2 regions of the Psychrosphaera ytuae genome follow, and region 2 is predicted to be linked to the other one. Evidence: predicted binding sites of a transcription regulator. Region 2 holds the regulator's gene; the other holds the start of a gene.
The links. Region 2 encodes NrdR, which represses ribonucleotide reductase genes. Its sites were predicted from a motif close to AAACACNANATNTNGTGTTT; they were not measured.
Positions count from the first base shown of each region.

Region 1 (11,880 bases), 470 kb from region 2:
ATAAAAGACTGTAAAACGGCCGTACCTTGAGACCTACCGCCAATCTGAGGCGCTTTGGCATATAACGAGTCATTTCCAGGATAAGTCTGTAAATGTTCTAAACCGGAATGTTTGTTGATTAAAGGCTCGGCTTTTATTGGGCCTGTTTCAATTAGTGATTCAAAAAACTCATCTGCTTTTTTAGAATATTCATTTCGATCAAGTATGCCTCTAAAAACCGCTTTTTGTTGAAACTCAAACCAATCAATTTGGTTTTGCTGTAACCATGCTTTGACTTGCAAATCGCGCTGAAAAGTCCAGTCATTACCGGTTTCTTCATGGCTAAATACAGCATTAATGGCAATATATTGTTGTATTCTTTGTAATACCTCTACGACATTTCCTGTACGTATAGTTAAAGTAAGTCCAACTGATAAAAGTTCTTCGGAAAATTGCAGGAGAGACTCTTTAATAAAGTTAAATTGCCGTGCACTCGTATCTGGTAAAGACCAATATTCCGGTTCAATTACGTAAAGTACAACAATCGGCAAACCCCGCTTCGAGGCGTTGACGAGCGGCGCGTGATCAACAGCTCGTATATCTCTTTTTATCCAAACTATATTAATCGCCATAAGACACCCATGTTTACCAGAGTGTTTACGTAGAAGTAGGCAAATTGATCATTTTAGCGAACTTTTTTATTGGGAATTCAAACCTTTTTATTACTTGCAGCGACTAACTAGTAAAATAATTAGGAAAAATGGAATTATGAAACGTCAATATCTACCCTTAGTCTCAACAATACTAATATCCGCAGCCCTGGGTACAGCACCCATTAGTGCAAAGCAAATGTACCCAGTGATGAAAAACAATGAAACCATTACCGTCGATGCAAATCTCGATGAAGGGGTTTGGCAACAGGCCACTCAAATAAAGTTACTTTATGACATTAATCCTGGGTTAAACACTAAGGCGCCCGTTGAAACTACCGCATACATATACGAATCAGAGAGTTCGTTGTTTATAGGTTTTATTGCTAAAGACCCTAACCCCGAAAAAATTCGCGCTTATTACCGTGACCGAGACACAATATTCCAAGATGACTTTGTAGGTATTGTGATTGATACGTTTAATGACAACCGCCGGGGATATGAGTTTTTTGTAAACCCGTTTGGCGTGCAGGGAGATTTGATAAAAGACGATACTCAAGGTGGTAACGAGGACGCAAACTGGGACGCAATTTGGAACTCTGCAGGTCGAATAACAGAGGATGGATATATAGTAGAGATGGAGATCCCTTTCAGTGTAATGCGATTTCCTGCGGATTTAGATCAAATGAATTGGGGGTTTCAACTTCTCAGAATTTACCCACGTGATAAGCGTACCGTTATTTCCAACAGTGCGATAGACAGGGACATGGATTGTGGTATATGCCAATATGATTTGTTAACTGGCATTAGTAAAAAAGACCAAGGTAAAAATCTACAAATAACCCCAACCGTTACCTATTCGTATAGCGAAGAAAGACCAGAGATTAACAGTCCATGGAATGACGCCGACAAAAAAGCAGACGCTGGAGTAAATGCTAGGTGGGGGGTCAATGACAACCTTTATTTAAACGCCACTTTAAATCCAGATTTTTCTCAAGTAGAGGCTGACGCAGCGCAACTAGACATTAACAACACCTTTGCATTGTTTGTTAATGAAAAACGCCCATTCTTTCTAGATGGTAGTGATTATTTTAACACCCAGCGAATGAATCTTCTTCATACACGTAATATTAATGCACCTGACTACGGCCTAAAATTAACGGGTAAAACCAACCGCCACACTTACGGTTTTCTGACTGCCAATGATGAGTCTACGACATTTTTGGTACCAGGTACGCAAGGTTCGAGCGTCGCGCAAATTCAGCAAAAATCAAAAATAATGGTGGGTAGATACCGTTTAGATGTTGGCGAAACAAGTAATGTTGGATTAATGGTCACAGATCGTCGAGGCGATAACTACAGCAATACGGTCACTTCAATCGATGGAAAAAACACCATCACTAAATCAGACACAATTAGCTATCAGGTAGCACATTCTTCAAGTGACAATCCTGACTCAATTCAACAAGAATATGACGTCGATAAAAAACAAACTGATTCGGCCTATTCTTTGCGTTATAGCCACAACACCCAAAACTATGGATTTAGTGCCTCACACATGAAATACGGTGAGAACTTCAGAGCAGATTTAGGCTTCGAAAGCCAAGCAGGCATCAAAAAATCCATCATTGGTGGTTATTACGACTGGCGTCGTGGTAGTAGTAATAATTGGTCACGTATTGGTGTTTCAGGGGATTGGGATAAGACCTATGACCACACCGGCCAAATGTTAGAAGAAGAAGCTGAAGTTTACTTTAATGCAGATGGTCCAAAGCAGCTTTTTGCAGAAATAGGTTTGTTAACTCGTGAAAGCTACTGGGAGGGACAATACTATGATGTTAACAATGTAATGACATTTTTTAGATTTGACCCTTTCGATAATTTGAGAGTCTGGAATTTTATAAGAGTTGGTGATCAAATTGATTATGCAAACAATCGAATAGGTGATGGCACCATAGTAGAACTTGGCGGCAACTTTAAACTTGGAAGACATTTAAACGGAGAAGTTAACTACAATCACAGAAAAGTCGATGTTAACGACCAAAATGTCTTCTCTGCTAACCAATATGACGTCAGGCTAAATTATCAATTTAATCTGCAGTCGTATTTGCGCTTTATTGTTCAGTACACGGATATAGAGCGCAACCCAGAGATGTATTTATATGAAAGCGTCGACCGCCGCTTTAAAGGCGTCAAAACCGAACTACTTTATGCATATAAGCTCAACCCTCAATCATTAGTTTATGTCGGTTACACCGACAGAGCGAAACAAACTGATGAGTTAGAGGATATAGAAAAAGACAGCCGTAAAGTCTTCATGAAGTTAAGTTATGCTTTTCACTTATAATTCGCTTGTTAGCTAGGCAATAAAAAAGGGCGTAATAAATACGCCCTTCTCAATACTAACCTAGTGACTTAAGCTTCGCCTTCAGCATCTGACGCTGAGTTTTCAGAATCATTTGCTTCTGTCGTTTCAAGTGATTGTTCACCTGTTGCTTCGCCTTCAGAACCTTCAATTAGTTCGTCTTCCGGCTCTTCTATTTCTTCGATCTTAGCTAGACCAACAACAGATTCACCTTCAATCGTACGAATTAGACGTACACCTTGGGTGTTACGACCAACAACGCTCACTTCCTCGACACGAGTTCTTACCAATGTTCCTTTGTCACTGATGATCATGATTTCGTGATTGTCGGCAACTTGTGTCGCTCCAACTACTAAACCATTACGCTCACTGACCTTTATAGAAACAACACCTTGTGTCGCACGACTCTTAGCTGGGTACTCATGTTGTGGAGTACGTTTACCAAAGCCGTTTTCAGTTACGGTCAAGATGTTGTCTTCATGGTTAGGTACGATAAGTGATACTACTTTACTTTCTTCAGTAAGCTTAATACCACGTACACCTGTTGCCGTACGTCCCATTGAACGTACTTGGTTTTCATGGAAACGTACAACTTTGCCGTTTTGCGAGAACAACATAATTTCATCTTCGCCGTTGGTAATCGCAGCGCCGATTAGCTTGTCACCTTCATTAAGGTTAACAGCGATGATGCCGCTTGAACGAGGACGAGAATATTCTGTTAGAGCTGTCTTCTTAACCGTACCGTTAGCTGTCGCCATGAATACGAACTTATCTTCTTCAAACTCTTTAACTGGAAGAATCGTTGTGATCTTCTCTTCCGCGTCTAAAGGTAATAAATTAACGATTGGACGGCCACGAGATTGACGGCTCGCCAATGGCAATTGGTAAACCTTCAACCAATACATACGACCAAAGTCAGAGAAGCACAGAATAGTATCGTGTGTGTTAGCAATTAATAGCTTCTCGATGAAGTCTTCATCTTTCATCTTAGTTGCAGATTTACCACGGCCACCACGACGTTGAGCTTGATAGTCAGTCAACGGCTGATACTTGGTATAACCTTCGTGAGATAGTGTTACAACTACGTCTTCTTCGTTGATTAAATCTTCAAGATTAATATCGTGAGATGCATCACGGATTTCTGTGCAACGCTCATCGCCATATGTTTCGCGGATTAATTCTAACTCTTCACGAATTACTTCCATCAAACGAGCTGGTGATCCCAAAATCTCAAGAAGTTCAGCGATTAACTCTAACAGATCTGCGTATTCGCCTAGGATCTTCTCGTGTTCTAAGCCGGTTAACTTGTGTAGACGCAATTCAAGGATAGCTTGAGCTTGTTGCTCAGTCATATGGTACTCGCCATCGCGAATCCCATATTCAGGCTCTAACCACTCTGGACGTGCTGCATCATCACCAGCGCGCTCTAACATTGCCGCTACATCACCTAACTTCCAACCACGAGCAGTTAATCGAACTTTAGCTTCTGCAGGTGTCGGAGATGTTTTGATTAATTCAATAATTTCATCAATGTTAGCGAGTGCGATTGCTAGTGCTTCTAATATATGCGCACGATCTCGCGCTTTTCTTAAGTCATAAACGGTTCTGCGAGTTACAACTTCACGGCGGTGCGATAAGAATGCTTCTAGCATTTCCTTAAGGTTAAGGATTTTTGGCTGGCCATGATCTAGAGCGACCATGTTAATACCGAACACAGTTTGCATTTGGGTTAGTGCAAACAAGTGATTAAGAATGACTTCTGTAGGTTCACCGCGCTTCAGCTCGATAACGATACGCATACCGTCTTTATCTGATTCGTCGCGAAGTGCAGAAATACCTTCTAATTTTTTATCCTTTACCAACTCAGCGATTTTTTCGATTAATCTTGCTTTGTTTACTTGATAAGGAATTTCAGTAACGACAATTGTGTCTTTACCTGTCTTTTCGTCCGTCTCAATTTCTGTGCGAGCTCGGATATACACCTTGCCACGACCAGTGCGATAGGCTTCTTCAATGCCTTTTCGACCATTGATAATTGCCCCAGTAGGAAAATCTGGTCCAGGAAGGTGTTCCATCAACTCAGGCAATGTAATGTCACCGTTGTGAGACAGCGCTAACGTTGCGGCAATAACTTCACGTAGGTTGTGAGGCGGTATATTGGTTGCCATACCTACGGCAATACCAGATGAACCATTTACAAGCAGGTTAGGAACTTTTGTTGGAAGTACAGCTGGAATTTGTTCTGTACCATCGTAGTTCGGAACAAAGTCGACCGTTTCTTTTTCTAAGTCTGCCAAAAGTTCGTGTGCTAGTTTTTCCATACGAACTTCTGTGTAACGCATTGCAGCCGCTGAGTCACCATCGATAGAACCGAAGTTACCCTGACCGTCTACTAACGTATAACGTAGTGAAAAAGGCTGAGCCATACGTACGATAGTGTCGTAAACCGCACTATCTCCGTGTGGGTGATATTTACCGATGACGTCACCGACGACACGAGCAGACTTTTTATAAGGTTTGTTCCAGTCGTTTTTTAGTTCGTTCATGGCGAACAAAACGCGTCGATGTACCGGTTTCAATCCATCGCGGACATCTGGTAACGCACGGCCTACGATTACACTCATCGCATAATCTAGGTAACTGGTTTTTAATTCTTCTTCAATATTAATCGGACTAATATTGTTGGCGAGATCTGTCATAAACGCACTGTTCCCTGCAACTACTTTAATGAAGTTTTATTGTTATAAATCAGCTCGCGATTGTAACACAATGCTCCAAGCTGGCTAGTTTAAATTATTACTTTGACAACCTGACGACGAAATTTCAATCTCTGTTGGTTGTTATTTGACTGATCTGTCAGAAAGATCTTTTTTCGATCTTTATAATCTTTATTAATTATGTCATCGTAAAAAGGTCAATAATTTGTGTCTAAATTTAGACGTGGAACAAGATGAATTCTGAGGCAAATGTGAGTGGTAATGTAGACCACCAAGAAATAGAAAAATTTAACTCCATCGCATCTGCATGGTGGGACCAAAGTGGTGAATTTAAGCCGCTTCACCTATTGAATCCGGTTCGAGTTTCTTATATTCAACAAAAGATTAATGCCCTTTCCGAGAAGCATTTACTCGATATTGGTTGTGGTGGCGGAATTCTCGCCGAACAACTCGCTAAATTAGGTGCTAACGTAACTGGTATTGATCTTGCCGAAGATTCTTTGGCTGTGGCCAAACTGCACGCACTTGAACAAGGCGTAAAAAATGTAAGCTACGAAAAAGTGTCCGCAGAACAACACGCTGTGGCATGCCCCGAGCAGTATGATGTAGTTACGTGTCTAGAAATGCTTGAACACGTACCAGACCCTCAGTCTATTGTAAAAGCCGCTGTAGATGCGTGTAAGCCAGGTGGAAAGCTATTTTTTTCGACATTAAACAAAACGTTCAAAAGCTATCTACTTGCTATTGTCGCGGCTGAAAAAATGTTAAAGCTTGTTCCTGACGGTACACACGACTTTGAAAAATTCATTAGACCAGCGGATCTTATTCGCTGGATCGAGTCACATGGCGTAAAAGTTAGAGAGTCAATCGGTGTTCACTACAACCCGTTGACTGAGCAGTTTTCTATAAAGCCAGGTGTCGATGTTAACTACATTCTGTATTGTGAAAAGTTATAACATTTGGGCTCTTTTTTGAGCCCTTTTTTATGAAAAATTTCGAATAAAAAAAAAAGAAAAATTCCGGTTTTTGAGTAGATTTTTATTTTCTATTATTGGAATAAACACTGTAGCGTTAGGGGCTACTTACCCAAAAAATCACCGTCTATTTTTACGGCATATTTTGGGGTTGCAATTAGGATTCACACACACTATCTTGTGGTCTTGTAAATTTTAAAACACTATATGATGTGTTTTTATCCAAAGGGTAAAAACAGCTAGTTTTTAAGCAGAACGCTAGCCGTGCGCACATAATAAAAACAAAGGACAACTGGGCAAAATGAACAACAGCCTTTCTGTTAGCAAACGTGACGGTTCGAAAGAACCACTCGACCTCGAAAAAATCCACCGCGTCATTACATGGGCCGCAAAAGGTCTAGATAATGTATCCGTTTCAGAAGTTGAAATTCGCTCTCATATTCAATTTTATGACGGCATAAAAACCGAAGACATACACGAAACGATCATTAAAGCTGCGGCAGATCTAATTTCAGAAACGACACCTGACTATCAGTATTTGTCAGCTCGTCTTGCTGTGTTCCACCTTCGTAAAAAAGCATACGGACAATTTGAGCCGCCTCGTTTATACGATCACGTTAAAAAAATGGTCAGCGAAAAACGTTACGACGAACATTTGTTAGCGGATTACAGCGAAGAAGAGTTCGATGCTATTGATCAGTTTATCGTCCATAACCGAGACCTTGATTTCAGCTACGCTGCGGTTAAGCAATTAGAAGGTAAATACCTAGTTCAAAACCGTGTAACAGGTGATATTTACGAAAGCGCACAGTTTCTATACGTCCTTGTAGCAGCTTGTTTATTCGCGAAATACCCTAAAGAATCTCGTTTGGACTACATCCGCCGTTTTTATGATGCCGCGTCACAGTTCAAGATTTCTCTACCTACACCTATTATGTCAGGTGTTCGTACTCCAACTCGTCAGTTTAGTTCTTGTGTTTTAATCGAAACAGACGACAATCTAGATTCAATCAATGCCACCTCATCTGCTATCGTTAAATATGTCAGCCAACGCGCTGGTATTGGTATTAATGCTGGCCGTATTCGTGCTTTAGGTAGCTCGATTAGAAATGGTGAAGCATTTCACACAGGTTGTATTCCTTTTTACAAGCACTTCCAAACCGCGGTTAAAAGCTGTTCTCAAGGTGGTGTTCGAGGCGGCGCTGCTACCCTATTCTACCCATTATGGCATCTAGAGATTGAGTCATTACTAGTACTCAAAAACAACCGCGGTGTAGAAGAAAACCGAGTTCGCCACTTAGACTACGGTGTACAGTTCAACCGCACTATGTATGCGCGTCTTATCAAAGATGATTACATTACGTTGTTCAGCCCGTCTGATGTACCTGGACTTTATGACGCATACTTTGAAGACCAAGATAAATTCGAAGAGTTATACGTTAAGTACGAAAACGACCCAGCTATCCGCAAAAAGCGAATCAAAGCCGTTGAGTTATTCAGCCTGTTCTTAAACGAACGAGCGAGTACCGGTCGTATCTACCTACAAAATGTTGATCACTGTAATACGCACAGTCCGTTTAATCCAAAATACGCGCCTGTACGTCAGAGTAACTTGTGTCTGGAAATTGCTTTACCAACCAAACCTCTACAACATTTCCATGACGAAGAAGGTGAAATTGCACTTTGTACACTTTCTGCCTTTAACTTAGGTGCAATCAAATCTCTTGATGAACTTGAAGAATTATCAGAATTAGCAGTACGTGCGCTTGATAGCCTATTGGATTATCAGGACTACCCTGTTAAGGCTGCATACAATGCAACTATGGGACGCCGTACACTAGGTATAGGTGTAATCAACATGGCTTACTATTTAGCCAAAAACGGTGCTAAATACTCGGATGGTTCAGGTAATAACCTAGTTCATAGAACTTTCGAAGCAATGCAGTATTACCTATTAAAAGCATCAAATAACCTAGCCAAAGAACAAGGTGCATGTCCAAAATTCAATGAGACCACCTACTCTCAAGGCATTTTACCGATTGATACCTACAAAAAAGCGGTAGATGAATACTGTAACGAGCCACTGCATTTAGACTGGGAAACATTACGTGAAAACATCAAGCAACATGGCTTACGTAACTCAACCTTGTCAGCATTAATGCCGTCGGAAACATCGTCACAAATTTCAAATGCGACCAATGGTATTGAGCCTCCGCGCGGTTTAATCAGTGTTAAAGCAAGTAAAGACGGCGTGCTTAAGCAGGTTGTGCCAGAAATCACAACGCTTCGCGACCAATACGAGTTATTGTGGAGCTTAGAGAACAACACTGGTTATTTACAGCTTTGTGGCATCATGCAGAAGTTTATTGACCAAACGATTTCAGCGAACACTAATTATGATCCAAGTAAATATCAGGACCATAAAGTTCCAATGCAACAGTTATTAAAAGACTTGTTAATGGCCTACAAATACGGTGTTAAAACACTTTATTATCACAATACTCGTGACCAAGCCGGTACAGTATCAAAAGACGGTAAAGTAAAACCAGCAGAAGCACCAACTACGGTGGTTATTGAAGAAGACGAAGGCTGTGAAGGTGGTGCGTGCAAGATTTAATGCACCACCAGAATTAACTAATTTAATTTAGAGTTTATAAAAATGCGTTATACCACTTTTAACCAAAATGATGTGAATCCTCTAGAGCAGCCAATGTTTTTTGGCGAAAGCGTGAACGTTGCGCGTTATGACCAACAGCGCCATTCTATTTTTGAGAAGCTAATCGAAAAGCAACTGTCTTTCTTCTGGCGTCCAGAAGAAGTTGACGTGAGCCGCGATCGTGCAGACTTCCAAAACATGACGGATAGTGAAAAACACATTTTTATCTCTAACCTTAAATATCAAACGCTATTAGATTCGGTACAAGGTAGAAGCCCTAACGTTGCATTGTTGCCAATTACATCACTGCCTGAGTTAGAAACTTGGATCGAAACTTGGTCGTTCAGCGAAACGATTCACTCGCGTTCTTACACACATATTTTACGTAACTTGTTTACGGACCCTAGTGCGGTTTTTGATGACATCGTGAAAAACGAAGAGATTTTACGTCGAGCTACGGATATCTCTAAGTATTATGATGACTTGATTTTCCATACTCAATTATTTCAAACACTAGGCGAAGGTCAGCATATTGTAGACGGCGAAACGTATAACGTAACGCAACGTGAATTGAAGAAAAAATTATATTTGGCGGTTAATTCAATTAATGCCTTAGAAGCGATTCGTTTCTACGTTAGTTTTGCTTGTACTTTTGCATTTGCAGAACGCGAAATCATGGAAGGTAACTCAAAGATCATTCGTCTAATTGCCCGTGATGAAAACTTACACTTAACCTCTACGCAACACATCATTAATTTGTGGGCTGACGGTCAAGATGATCCTGAAATGCAAGAGATCAGCATGGAGTGTTTCCAAGAAGCACAAGATATCTTCATGCAAGCTGTACAACAGGAAAAAGAGTGGGCAGCATACTTGTTCAAAGATGGCTCAATGATTGGTCTAAACGAAGAAATTTTATGCCAATATGTAGAGTACATTGCAAACCACCGCATGACTGCCATAGGTATGCCAGCTAAGTTCGATGTGAAGAGCAACCCTCTTCCATGGATGAACAAATATTTAGAGTCAGACAACGTCCAAGTAGCGCCACAAGAAGCTGAAATTAGTTCTTACCTAGTAGGCCAAATTGACTCTGAAGTTAATGCTGCCGAGTTTGATGGCTTTGAGCTATAAAGCCACAGACCACCAGTAATAATGACGAAGGTAAAGGTCTCAAAAGGAAGTGATTCCGATACTAGCTTTGAGTTTAAAGAAAGTGATACAAACCTACTTAATGCGTTACAAAGTAACGGAGTAGATATCTTGTATCACTGCCGTGAGGGATTTTGTGGCGCATGCCGTTGTAAAATAAAAGACGGTGACGTTGAATACTTGAACGAACCTTTAGCGTTTGTTCGACGCGGTGAAATCTTAACCTGTTGCAGTAAACCCACATCAGATATAGAAATAGAGCTTATTTAAGCTCTATTTTTTTATAACTTTACATAATCTAAGACATGATTATTTAGTGATGTAAGGTAAAGCCTTAACGGGTGCAAGGTTAAATAAGACAGTATCAACCTGCTCAATTTCTTTTATGGTGATCGTGCATCGATTAGATTTGCACTGGCCCACTTTTGAGTTAACTACCTTCAATTCATCGGCTGGTGCAGCCAAAAATGTAACACCTACAACATCAGGTGTTAAAAAAGCCATCATTCCAGCAAGAGACTCTAACGCACCATCAAATTGGCTAGTTAACTTTGTAATACGACTTGTGCTTACTTCTGACTGAAACAGCTCCGTAGACTCTAGTCTCATATCTAAACCACACTCTTCTAGAGTGTCTTTATCAATGATCACTTTTGCTTTGTCCAAGTCTAGCTGCTTGTCATAAGGAAGAACGACTTCGCCCGTATCATAGAAGTAGACGGGCTTTTCCTTGAGCTTAGTTTTGAGCGTCACGTTTTTGATTGGACAAACCTGCCCGTCAGACAGTTGCTTTAAATAAAACGCTAACTTTACACTAGTAAATTCAGGCTCATCGAGCTTTTCGATTCGGTCGAAAAAGCCATCATAGTTTAAAACCATTTTGGTATCTGCAACCGCAAAACTGCTGGCCAATAAACAAATGGGCGCTAACCAAGCACCCATTTTTATTTTTAAAAGACTCATAACACCCTACTTATAAAACGAAATTCTGGCGTATTATAAATACTTTTTGTTAACACGGATCATATTTTGTATTTCAACGACATACTCTTCACGGCGTATCGAATATTTAGTTAGTCCTTCTGCTAATTCGGTAGCAGATGGTTGAACACCCTCATTGCGGAGCTCTTGACGAATTGCACGTAAATCTTTGTACGCATGCCCGGTATTTAAGTTATTAAAATAACTACGAATAGAATCTATTGGGTGGTCAAACTTGCGAACTTCATAAGTTTCACCTTTTGGTCGGCCTTTCGGAACCACACCACAACCTGGTGAGAAGCACCACTGACCAAATAAGTTGTTTGCTTGTAAGGCAAAACGAGACGTGCCCCACGCACTCTCATTTGCCGCTTGCATGAGTACGAGCGCCACGGGCAAAGTATCG
Region 1 is NZ_CP072110.1:368,738-380,617, reverse strand. It holds gene J1N51_RS01745 (FAD-binding domain-containing protein) at 1-611, opposite strand, end outside; gene J1N51_RS01740 (carbohydrate binding family 9 domain-containing protein) at 748-2,976, shown strand; gene gyrA (DNA topoisomerase (ATP-hydrolyzing) subunit A) at 3,045-5,693, opposite strand; gene ubiG (bifunctional 2-polyprenyl-6-hydroxyphenol methylase/3-demethylubiquinol 3-O-methyltransferase UbiG) at 5,945-6,667, shown strand; gene nrdA (class 1a ribonucleoside-diphosphate reductase subunit alpha) at 6,987-9,302, shown strand; gene nrdB (class Ia ribonucleoside-diphosphate reductase subunit beta) at 9,345-10,475, shown strand; gene yfaE (class I ribonucleotide reductase maintenance protein YfaE) at 10,497-10,763, shown strand; gene J1N51_RS01710 (DUF2987 domain-containing protein) at 10,803-11,456, opposite strand; gene J1N51_RS01705 (glucosaminidase domain-containing protein) at 11,490-11,880, opposite strand, start outside.
Region 1: the regulator NrdR is predicted to act here: its motif matches at 6,884-6,903, upstream of nrdA (class 1a ribonucleoside-diphosphate reductase subunit alpha).

Region 2 (11,880 bases):
ACCTGCTAATCGAGCAAGATCAACCGCCGCTTCTGTATGACCAGCGCGGGTTAGTACCCCACCTTGCTTAGCGATTAGAGGAAAAATATGACCAGGCTGAACAATATCCGCAGGCTTAGCATTTGGCGCAACTGCAGCTTGAATCGTACGCGCGCGATCTGCTGCGCTGATACCTGTTGTAACACCTTCTGCCGCCTCAATAGACACGGTAAAGTTGGTTGCAAACTGGGCGTTGTTGTTATCAACCATCAAACCCAAGTTTAATGAGCGAGCTCGCTCTTCCGTCATAGGTAAACAAACCAATCCACGAGCATGCGTAACCATGAAATTAATGTGCTCAGGCGTAAGCATATCTGCCGCCATGATCAAATCACCTTCATTTTCACGATCTTCATCATCCATAAGAATGACCATCTTACCGTGACGAATATCTTCAATAATTTCTTCTGGTGTGTTTAATTTCATACAAATACCAATCTTTTGGGTGGGTTATTTTTTAAGGTAGCCAGAGCGAGCCAACAGGGACATATCGACACCCGATGAGCCACTGTTCTGGCTGACAAAATTTTCTACGTATCGGGCTATTATATCAACTTCAAGGTTTACTGCATCACCAGTGCGAACTTTAGCAAGGGTCGTTTGTGCAAAAGTATGAGGGACAATCGTCAACTTTATTTGACCGTCCGTCACATCATTTACGGTAAGACTAATGCCATCGACAGTAACAGAACCTTTTTTGACAAAATATTTTTGAAGCTCAGCGGGGACACTGATCCATACATCTTTAGCACGACCATTGTCATATACACTTTGTACGTGACTGACCGCATCTACGTGGCCACTGACCATATGGCCGCCAAACCGAGTAGTTGGCAGCATAGCTTTTTCTAAATTGACCGTCTGTCCTGCCGCGTAATGCTTAAAGCCGGTATTGTTTATCGTTTCTAACGAAACATCAGCCTTGAAGCTCTGTTCTGTAAAGGACACAACCGTCAAACAAACGCCGTTGGTAGCGATACTGTCACCTAGATGAACATCTGAAAAGTCGAGTTCGGTCGAGGTCACTTCAACCTGATAATCATCCCCTAGACGAGTGATATTTGATAAGTGACCGGTTGCTTCAATAATGCCAGTAAACACGTTGGGTTCTCTTTTTTAATCGTTTTTGTTTGAAAGTGTATAAGTCAAACGAATATCTTCGCCGACTTGTCTCATATCTTTTGTCGTTAAAGACACGGTTTGGTTCATCTCGCTAAAAGGGCCAAGGGGTATAACATCAAAACCACCCTGCCCCATAATTTTAGGTGCGATATACACAATTAGCTCGTCTGCTATTTTTTCGTGTATAAAAGAAGCCGCTAAACGTCCACCAGCCTCAACCCAAACTGTATTAAACTGCAGCTGTGTGCAGACGGACATGACATCATTCAAATCGAATCCTGATGTTGGGTCATATTCCAGTTTTTCAACGGTTACTTGATCAAAACCCTTTTCTGAAAACGCTTGTTCAGAATATTCGCTATTTTTATTTTGAATTAAAATTACATGGGCGCCGGTATTAAACAGTTTTAGAGAAGTCGCCACTTCTGGTTTTAGACGCGCCCTACCATCAAGAACTACGACGTGAGGTTGGCGAATGTTGGTATTGGTTTCGTCTAGTGGATAATTAAAATTTAACTGTTCCTGCCTGACATTCATACTTGCGTCGTCTTGCAACACCGTTGATGCACTGGTTAAAATCGCCGAAGCCTTAGCTCGGTATGTTTGTACATCGGCCCTCGCGGCAGGGCCTGTTATCCACTTACTTTCACCATTGTGAAGCGCAGTTTTACCATCTAAAGAAGCCGCTAGTTTGATTTGGACAAATGGCCTTTGGCGCTCCATTATCGAGAAAAATCCTGGGTTTAGAGCGCGACACTCGGCTTCTAAAACCCCAACTTCGACTTCAATACCAGCCTCTTCAAGAATTTTTATTCCATTACCACTGACCTGCGGATTGGTATCTAACATACCAACGACCACTCGACTGACGCCTGCTTCCACTAAACGCAGGGCGCAAGGAGGTGTTCTGCCATAATGACTACATGGTTCTAGCGTGACATATGCGGTGGCACCAGAGGACGCTGCCTTTGTTAAGTTAGCCAAAGCATTAACTTCTGCGTGTCCAGTTCCTGCTTTCTTGTGCCAGCCTTTACCAATGATTTGTTGGTTTTTAACAATGACGCACCCGACATTGGGGTTGGGGGTCGTAGTATATTGGCCGCGCTTGGCAAGTTGCACGGCTTCGGCCATATAGGCTAAATCGGTTGATGTGATCATAACAACGCTTTTGACGTGGGTTATTCGAATAACTTCGATTGGCGGCTTTTGATTTCTTGTTTGCTTTCGGCTTGTTGGCCAATTTTGGCAATTTCTTCACCAAACTCTCGGATATCCTCGAAAGAGCGATATACGGACGCAAATCTAACATAGGCCACTTTGTCTAAAAGTACCAAGCCATCCATTATTAAATTACCGATAAACTCAGAGGTAATTTCGCGCTCACCGGTATTACGAATTTCTTTTTTAATGGTGAGAATAAGTTGATCAACCTGCTCTGTACTGACAGGTCGTTTCTCTATAGCTCTTAGGATACCGGCCGACATTTTGTCTTCGTTAAAAGGCTCTCGTTTTTTGTCCCTTTTAACGACTTTGGGCATAACCAATTCAGCGCCTTCAAATGTGGTAAAACGTTCGTTGCACAGGTTGCACTCTCGTCGACGGCGCACTTGAGAACCGCCTCCGACTAGTCGAGAGTCGATGACTTTAGTTTCTGTCGCTGAACAAAATGGACAATGCATATCGATTTCCTGTACTTACAAAAAAGCCGTGTATTAACACGGCTCTTGAGTTTACCACAGCTTTTGTGGGAATAAATAGCTTACGCGTAAACAGGGAAGCGTTCGCACAATGCGATAACTTTCTCTTTAACTTGTGCAAGGTTATCTTCGCTTTCGATGTTGTCTAATACATCACAAATCAAGTTTGATAACTCTTCCATTTCAGCTTCTTTCATTCCACGACGAGTTACGGCTGGTGTACCTAAACGCAAACCAGATGTAACAAACGGCGAGCGAGGATCGTTTGGTACAGAGTTTTTGTTTACTGTAATGAACGCTTTACCTAAAGCCGCATCCGCGTCTTTACCAGTAATGTCTTTGTCGATTAAATCAACTAAGAACAAGTGGTTCTCAGTACCGTTAGAAACAATTTTGTAACCGCGTTGTTGTAAAACAGCACACATCTTTTTGGCATTTTTAACCACTTGCTGTTGGTACTCTTTAAACTCAGGTTGAAGCGCTTCTTTAAACGCAACCGCTTTAGCCGCAATAACGTGACACAAAGGACCACCTTGGCCACCTGGGAAAACAGCGCTGTTTAGTTTTTTGTATAGTTCTTCGTCTTTGGCACCAGAGATGATCAAACCACCACGAGGACCAGCAAGCGTTTTATGCGTGGTTGTTGTGATTACGTGTGCAAAAGGAACTGGTGAAGGATAAACACCTGCGGCAATTAAACCTGCAACGTGAGCCATATCAACAAACAAGTAAGCACCAACTTTGTCAGCGATTTCACGGAATTTAGCCCAGTCAACGATACCAGAGTATGCTGAGAAGCCAGCGATAATCATTTTAGGTTTGTGCTCTACGGCTAGCTCTTCAACTTGTATGTAGTCAATTTCGCCCGTCGCTTCGTCAAGGCCATACTGAATTGCATTGTATGTTTTGCCCGAGAAGTTAACATGAGAACCGTGAGTCAAGTGACCACCGTGCGCTAAACTCATACCTAAAACCGTATCACCTGCATTTAATAACGCTTGGAAAACAGCTGAGTTAGCTTGTGAACCTGAGTGAGGTTGAACGTTTGCATAGTCAGTACCGAAAAGCTCGTTTGCGCGATCGATAGCTAGCTGCTCAGTCACGTCAACGTACTCACAACCACCGTAGTAGCGCTTACCTGGGTAACCTTCAGCGTATTTGTTTGTTAACTGTGAGCCTTGCGCTTGCATAACTCGTGGACTGGCGTAGTTCTCAGAAGCAATCAATTCAATGTGTTGTTCTTGACGGCGAGTTTCTTGTTCAATTGACGCCCATAATTCAGGGTCGAAATCTGCGATATTCATATCACGAGTTAACATAAGTGCACCTCAGTACTGATTAATACAAACGAATGAGTCGCTTATAATACGCACTTATTAAAAAAAAGCCCACCACTAAACAATGAGAATTTCTAACATGTTCGAATTACTTTTATAAAGGCAAATTACTAACCCAACAATGACTTCATCTCGTTTACAAGGTGTTGTAGCTTGTCTTGTAAGTCCATTAAAACATTGTTGTTTTCATCGTGATTCAACAATGTATCTTCCATTAGCTTAGTGAAGTATTCTTCTTGTTCAATGGTTAAATCGAGTTGATGGAAACTCAAACCAATTTGCATAACGATGTCATCCATCAACTTTTGCCGATCCTGTCTGACCTTCTCAACATCGACACTCAGTTGGGTAATAACTTTTGACAACTCAGTATTCACCGACTGTAGTTCTCGCTCTCGCAAATATCCGATGTACCTAGCTTCAAGCGCTTCGATAATAACGGCAATAATATCGATAAAAATACTATATTCGTCACTCTCATCTGCTGGCGGGTTCATCACCAGAACAGAGCAATGCTCATCCGAGACCAGCAGCCTTCCACCAAGCTTTTTAATTCGCTGTTTGTTGTGTGCGAGTTCAAATACCTCTTTGACAATTGGAGAACACACTTTCGATTTTTGATCGAAACAGACCGACTCTTCTCCTTTCACAAAATAAATCGCGGCGTGCAACCCCTGAGTTGCCAGGTAACTAAACACGACGTTAGCAATTTCTTCTTCTGAGTTTGCGTGATTGAGCTGCTTGACCATCTGCAAAGACTGACCATAACTAGAAGCTTGCGACATCGTCGTACTGACTAAGTTAGTCAACTCTTGGCTCTGACTCTGTAAACTCTCAACCAATATGTTGTGTTTTATTAGTGCATCTACCTTTCCTACCACCTGAGCCGGAGAAAAAGGTTTACCAATAAAGTCGTCTGCGCCGTTTTCAAAACAGCTAATGATATTTTCTTGACCGTCATCCGCAGAAATAAAAATGATCAGAGGCGCTTGTGGCGCGTAATCTTGCTTGATTTGTTTACATATTTCCTTGCCATCTATATCGCCAAGGTTTACGTCTAACAAAATCAAATCTGGCTTTTGCTGCTGACAATACGCCAATGTATCAGCACCTGAACTTGAAGATGCTACTTCGAATTTGGACGCAAGTGCGTTAGTCAGTAATTGATTAATGCTAGCGTCATCATCAGCGACTAAAATCGTTTTCTTTTGCTGCACCAGTTTTATCTCTCATTTTACAAAGGCCCTAAAAAAAAGGTTAGACACGAAATGAAATTCTGCAAACTATTAAATACTTGTAGGATTTTTGGGGTCAATGTAGACATTAATCTGACGTCTAAACTACAATAGCCAACAACTTAGACAAAAATAGGCAATATAAAAACAATGGCCCAATTTATCTACACCATGTCTCGTGTGAGCAAGGTGGTTCCTCCAAAGAAAACTATTTTAAAAGATATTTCTCTTAGCTTTTTTCCGGGTGCAAAAATCGGTGTTTTAGGTCTGAATGGTGCGGGTAAATCAACCCTATTACGCATCATGGCCGGCATCGATACAGAGATCGAAGGTGAAGCGCGCCCTATGCCGGGTATCAACATTGGCTACCTTCCTCAAGAGCCGGTTTTGGACGAATCAAAAACCGTTCGTGAAGTGGTTGAAGAAGCTGTATCCGATGTCAAAAACGCATTACAACGCTTAGACGAAGTGTATGCCGAATATGCAATGGAAGACGCCGATTTTGATGCTTTAGCGAAAGAACAAGGCGAATTAGAAGCGATCATTCAAGCCAAAGACGGTCATAACTTAGATAACCAACTAGAAGTTGCGGCTGATGCCCTGCGTTTACCTGAGTGGGATGCCAAAATTGAACACTTATCAGGTGGTGAGCGCCGCCGTGTTGCCATTTGTCGTTTACTGCTTGATAAGCCAGACATGTTGCTACTCGACGAACCTACCAACCACTTAGACGCAGAATCAGTGGCTTGGTTAGAGCGATTCTTACACGAGTATGAAGGTACCGTAGTTGCCATTACCCACGACCGTTACTTCCTAGATAATGTAGCAGGTTGGATTTTGGAGCTAGACCGTGGTGAAGGAATTCCATGGGAAGGTAATTATTCGAGCTGGCTTGAACAAAAAGAAGCTCGTTTGGCTCAAGAAGAACGCGCAGAAAAATCTCGTCAAAAATCAATTCAGCAAGAGCTTGAGTGGGTTCGTCAAAATCCAAAAGGCCGTCAGTCAAAATCTAAAGCTCGTATGGCGCGTTTTGAAGAAATGCAAAATCAAGATTTCCAAAAGCGTAACGAAACAAACGAACTTTATATTCCACCAGGTCCTCGCTTAGGTGATAAAGTCATCGAAGTTGAAAACATTTCTAAGAGCTTCGGCGATAGAGTATTAATCGACGATTTGAGCTTCACTATTCCAAAAGGTGGTATTGTTGGGATTATTGGTCCAAACGGTGCGGGTAAATCGACTTTATTCAAATTGTTAAGCGGCACAGAACAGCCAAATTCAGGCACCATTACTGTAGGTGAAACCGTTAGCTTGTCTTCGGTTGATCAGTTCCGTGACAATATGAATGATAACAACACTGTATTTGAAGAGATTTCTGAAGGCTCAGACATCATTCAAGTGGGCAATTACGAAGTACAGTCACGTGCTTATGTTTCTCGTTTTAACTTCAAAGGTTCGGACCAACAAAAGCGCATTGGTGAACTATCAGGTGGTGAGCGCAACCGTGTCCATCTAGCCAAGCTTCTTAAAGCCGGTGGCAACGTACTACTGCTCGATGAACCAACCAATGACCTAGACGTTGAGACGTTACGAGCGTTAGAGAATGCCTTGTTGGCATTCCCTGGTAGTGCCATGGTTATCTCGCACGACCGTTGGTTCTTAGACCGAATTGCAACACATATTCTTGATTACCGAGATGAAGGTAAAATTGAGTTCTTCGAAGGTAACTACACTGAATATGAAGCTTGGTTAAAACAAACCTACGGCGCCGATGCTGCTGAGCCTCATCGTATCAAGTACAAGCGTTTGAAATAGTATTACCTTTTCACGTTAAAATGATACAACTAAAAAAACGCTGCTCTGGCAGCGTTTTTTTATTACTTATTTGTGAGGTTGTGGCTTTCTTTTGGTTTGTCTTTGTTTATTTTGTAATCTGATTTCAACGTGCTATTAATATATAAAGTAAAAGCAGTTTTTAACGGGCAAAGCATGGAAAATAAGCGTTACTACACACGAGTTCTTTTTTCTACTCCAGCGACACTCTCGGTTGGTCAACAATCATTTGATACAAGCATATTAGATTTGTCATTAAAAGGCGCGCTGATTTCTACCCCTGATTCACTTGGAGACTGTGTAGGTAAGACTGCTACGGTAGACTTTTTACTGCAAGGCTCAGATGTTCACATTGACATGGTTGGTGAAGTTGCCCACTGCGAGCCACACAGCATTGGCATTAAATGGGAAAAAATAGACATAGAAAGCATGACTCATTTACGTCGCTTAATAGAGCTAAACTCTGGTGACGCTGAGTTGCTCGAGCGCCAACTCGAGCATTTGACATTAGAGGGCTAACGCCCTCTTTTTTATTTAAAGGTGTTCTAGAGCTTCACTAAGACGGGTTATGCCAATAACTCTCATTCCATCAATTGGCTCTTTCGGCATATTGGCTTTTGGCACTATGGCCTTTTTAAAACCGTGTTTCGCAGCTTCTTTCAATCGCTCCTGACCACTTGGTACTGGACGAATTTCACCTGCCAAGCCAACTTCACCAAACACCACAAGTTCTCGTTCAAGTGGATTGTCTCGAAAGCTTGAAACCATCGCCAGTAATAACGCTAGGTCAACACTGGTTTCGGTGACTTTTACACCGCCAACTACATTCACAAACACGTCCTGATCACCTAACATCAAACCGCCATGACGATGTAATACGGCCAGTAACATAGCCAATCTGTTTTGTTCCAAACCAACAGCAACACGACGTGGATTACCTAATTGAGAAGCATCAACCAAAGCTTGGATCTCAACCAATAGCGGCCGTGTACCTTCCCACAAAACAGTCACAGAGCTACCCGAAGAGTCTCCATCGGCTCTGTTTAAAAAGATTGCCGAAGGGTTACTCACCTCTCTTAAACCTTTGTCCGTCATAGCAAAGACACCGAGTTCGTTTACTGCACCAAAGCGGTTTTTGTGACCGCGCATTGTTCTGTAACGCCCATCAGCATCGCCATCGAGCATTACACTGGCATCGATACAGTGTTCTAGTACTTTGGGTCCTGCCAAGGTTCCGTCTTTTGTTACGTGACCAACCATTAACACTGCGATGTTATTTTGCTTAGCGAACCGAGTTAAAAACGCCGCCCCTTCTCGTACTTGTGACACACTTCCCGGCGCTGAGCTAATATCTGCGACATGCATTACTTGAATCGAGTCAACGACGATAATTTGCGGTTTTAAGTTTTCGGCATGAGTGCAAATCGCCTCAACACTCGTCTCGGCTAACACATTGAGTTTATTCGTCGGAAGGCCCAATCGGTGAGCTCGCATCGCGACTTGTTGCAAACTTTCTTCACCCGTTACGTACAAAGTATTCATGTGTTCCGACAAATAACACATAGTTTGTAATAACAAGGTACTTTTGCCGGCACCAGGACTGCCGCCAATCAAAATAGCCGAACCCGGAACAACACCACCACCGAGTACACGGTCAAACTCTTTATAACCACTGCTAAACCTAGGTAGCTCTTGCAGATCTATCTTATCCAACGTTTGAACCTTGTTTTCAACTCGACCAGCGTAACCTTCGTAACGAGACCCCGACTTTGTACTCTTAGGAGCTAGTTTAATTTCGGTAATGGTATTCCACTCGCGGCATTCTCCGCATTGGCCTTGCCATCGAGGAAACTCTGCGCCACACTCGTTACACACATACGCTGTTTTACTTTTTGCCATTACCCCTTCTTAGTACCAACCGTGGCACACATGTTGCTTAACTAACTGACTAATTGACGAAATCTGTCTTATACTCAATGAGAAATACAGATTATAAATGAGCCGTCGCTCGCTTTTAAGTATTAATTTTGTAAGAGGGATAACACCCATTTATGTCAGCTGAACTACAAGAATTCAATGACCTAATTGAAGATCTTAAATCAGTCATCAATCAACCAAATTTTGATAAAGTCTTTAAGTCGAAGGCAGCAGATGTGCCGAAGGCGAAGCAGTTCTTGATCAAAATGGAGTTGAAAAGACTGGCTCAGCCAAGTGGTCGTTTGCTCGATTTGAGAGGCCACGTCAAAGGTGATCCCGTTGAATATGAATATCAAGACAAAACCCATTATCTTGATGAAATTGGCCGTCAAATTTTTGAAGATCAAACCAAGAAATTTGGTCAATATACTGTCGGTGTCTATGAAGCGGTAATGAATGCGGAAAATAACAACCGTGTCATCCACAAAAAAGAGCAACAGCAGCGACTCAAAGAAAAAAACCAACCTGACAAACCTGATGCCATTAAAAATAAGACGTCAGAGTCAGCAAGTAAGTCACTTAGCGGTCGCACCATCGAGTTTACTCACTATGGTATTCGCACTGAAGAGCGAATGAATTTTAGCATAGCGGTCGAAATACAGTTTGGCCTGGGTAACGTGCTAAAGGCCGTCAGTAGTGACTTATCAGTTGGCGGCATAAAGGTAAAAATCCCCAATTCCAAACCCGCAAGTGTCGGTCAAAAAATAGCGATTTATTTAACCGGCCTTGAACAAGAGTTTGAGCTAGGATTGAAAGACGGAATTCAGTACGAAATCGTCGGCATTGACGAAGTCAGTGATACCCACAAATACATTCGTGCCAAACGGACGTTTAAAGAAGACATAGCTACGTTTGATGAGTTTTTGGGAAACTTTATCAATGGCAACAAACGCCGTTACAAAGTGAACTTTGACAACACACTTGAAGCCGTTACCGTCAAAGGGTTTGAGCAATATTATTTACCGCGCGTAACGTCTCTACCGGTATTTTTACGTCACGCCAATGAGCGCTTTTTGCCTACTTTAGCCTTGGCGACAGAAAACAATCGCAGTGTATTAGGTCACTTTAGTGATGAAAATAAAAACTTAGTATTTCAACAAATACTTAGCCAAAAACGAATCGCTCGATTAGCTCGCCAAGACAGCCCTATTAAACAAACTCTGTTGTATTCATTTACTCACGCTAAGGGTGGTAAATTATATTTTTATAGTGCGACCTCAGAAGAACTCAACGCTCACCCCAAGCTGAGAAGTTTGTTTATTGGATTTGGTAGCCGCAAAGACAGTTGGAACGTATTTAAACTTCAATTAGCGGAAGCAAACGCGGATGACGCGCACTTGCCGTTGTCCATTCCTGATACAGCAAGTAAAGAAATTCAAAAGCTCAATCGTCCGCCTTCCCCAAAAGTACAAGGATTGCTTAAAGGGCTTAGCTATGTAGTAGTTTTTACGCCATTAAAAAATGAACAATCGACGCAAAATTACCAAGCGACTTACCAATACGATCGCACTCAATTGAGCCTACTAAAACCATTTAGTCACCCAAAACTCAAGCAATACATCAATATCGAAGTTGAGACGATAGATTACGTTAATTTACGAAGCGAAGAGCGTTACCTCTATAAAACCTCCGTGGTTGTCGATTTGCCTGATGACTCAGGACAAATTTCTGGATCTAGTCGTGACATTTCAACGTATGGCCTACAGGTCGTAACGGACACTGAAGCTCCTTTTAAAAAAGGCGATATTATTGTCTTGGGGTTACCTGATTTTCAAAAGGTCACTCAAAAGTTTAAGCTCGATAAGCTCGCCTATGAAGTCATGGCGATTTCCCGTGACAAGACCATTATGAACTTAAAGGTTTATGATCCTCGTGGTGGACATCAAGGCCGACGTTTCTTTTACAAGCTTATCAGACAAAACATCAATAAGCTGACCCCTACTAAGATTGAAAGTAAGTACCCTGGTCTATCAAAAGCATTGCGTAACATTTTTGCAAAACACAGCAAAAACATGGCGATGTATATCAACAAAGACCACGGTAAATTTAGTGTGAATATCGTTGGTAAAGGCCCACAGCCAAACTTATTGCACCATTTGATGCGTCAATTCCCGCCCGAAAAAGGCAAGGTCAATTTATACCCATTAGTCAAAGACAATGCTGTTAACAACACCTATGCGCCAATCATCAATGAAATTGAGCGGACTCACAGACCTCGTGAGATTGATTTGTTTGTGCGCTATCGACCAAATCAAGACTCGGTAGAGCGTAGTTTTGTTTGTTACTTTGGCGATCAGTTTTTAGCGCATGACATGTTACATAGCTTTGTTGATGCTTCATCAAAAAAAGACGTGTTTTTGGCATTCAGGCTATTTTTATCTAAAACCGGTCGCCCTGACATGAACTTTGTCAGTAACGAAATAAAATATATTCATCACTATGCGATGCACAAAGCCAAAGAGCTTGAGGGAGAACTGTGGAGTATTATTGGCGTCGTTGATATTGTTGATATTTCAGAAGAAGTTATGCTTCAAATAGGTTTATCATCAGAGCGAATAAATCAGCAAGAATCAATAAAACGACAACTTCTGAGTCAGTGGTAGTCATAAAAAAAGTGAGCCAAGGCTCACTTTTTTAGTT
Region 2 is NZ_CP072110.1:3,230,159-3,242,038, reverse strand. It holds gene ribBA (bifunctional 3,4-dihydroxy-2-butanone-4-phosphate synthase/GTP cyclohydrolase II) at 1-465, opposite strand, end outside; gene J1N51_RS14235 (riboflavin synthase) at 490-1,140, opposite strand; gene ribD (bifunctional diaminohydroxyphosphoribosylaminopyrimidine deaminase/5-amino-6-(5-phosphoribosylamino)uracil reductase RibD) at 1,156-2,319, opposite strand; gene nrdR (transcriptional regulator NrdR) at 2,340-2,840, opposite strand; gene glyA (serine hydroxymethyltransferase) at 2,921-4,177, opposite strand; gene J1N51_RS14215 (response regulator) at 4,306-5,412, opposite strand; gene ettA (energy-dependent translational throttle protein EttA) at 5,581-7,245, shown strand; gene J1N51_RS14205 (PilZ domain-containing protein) at 7,420-7,782, shown strand; gene radA (DNA repair protein RadA) at 7,798-9,162, opposite strand; gene J1N51_RS14195 (PilZ domain-containing protein) at 9,315-11,843, shown strand.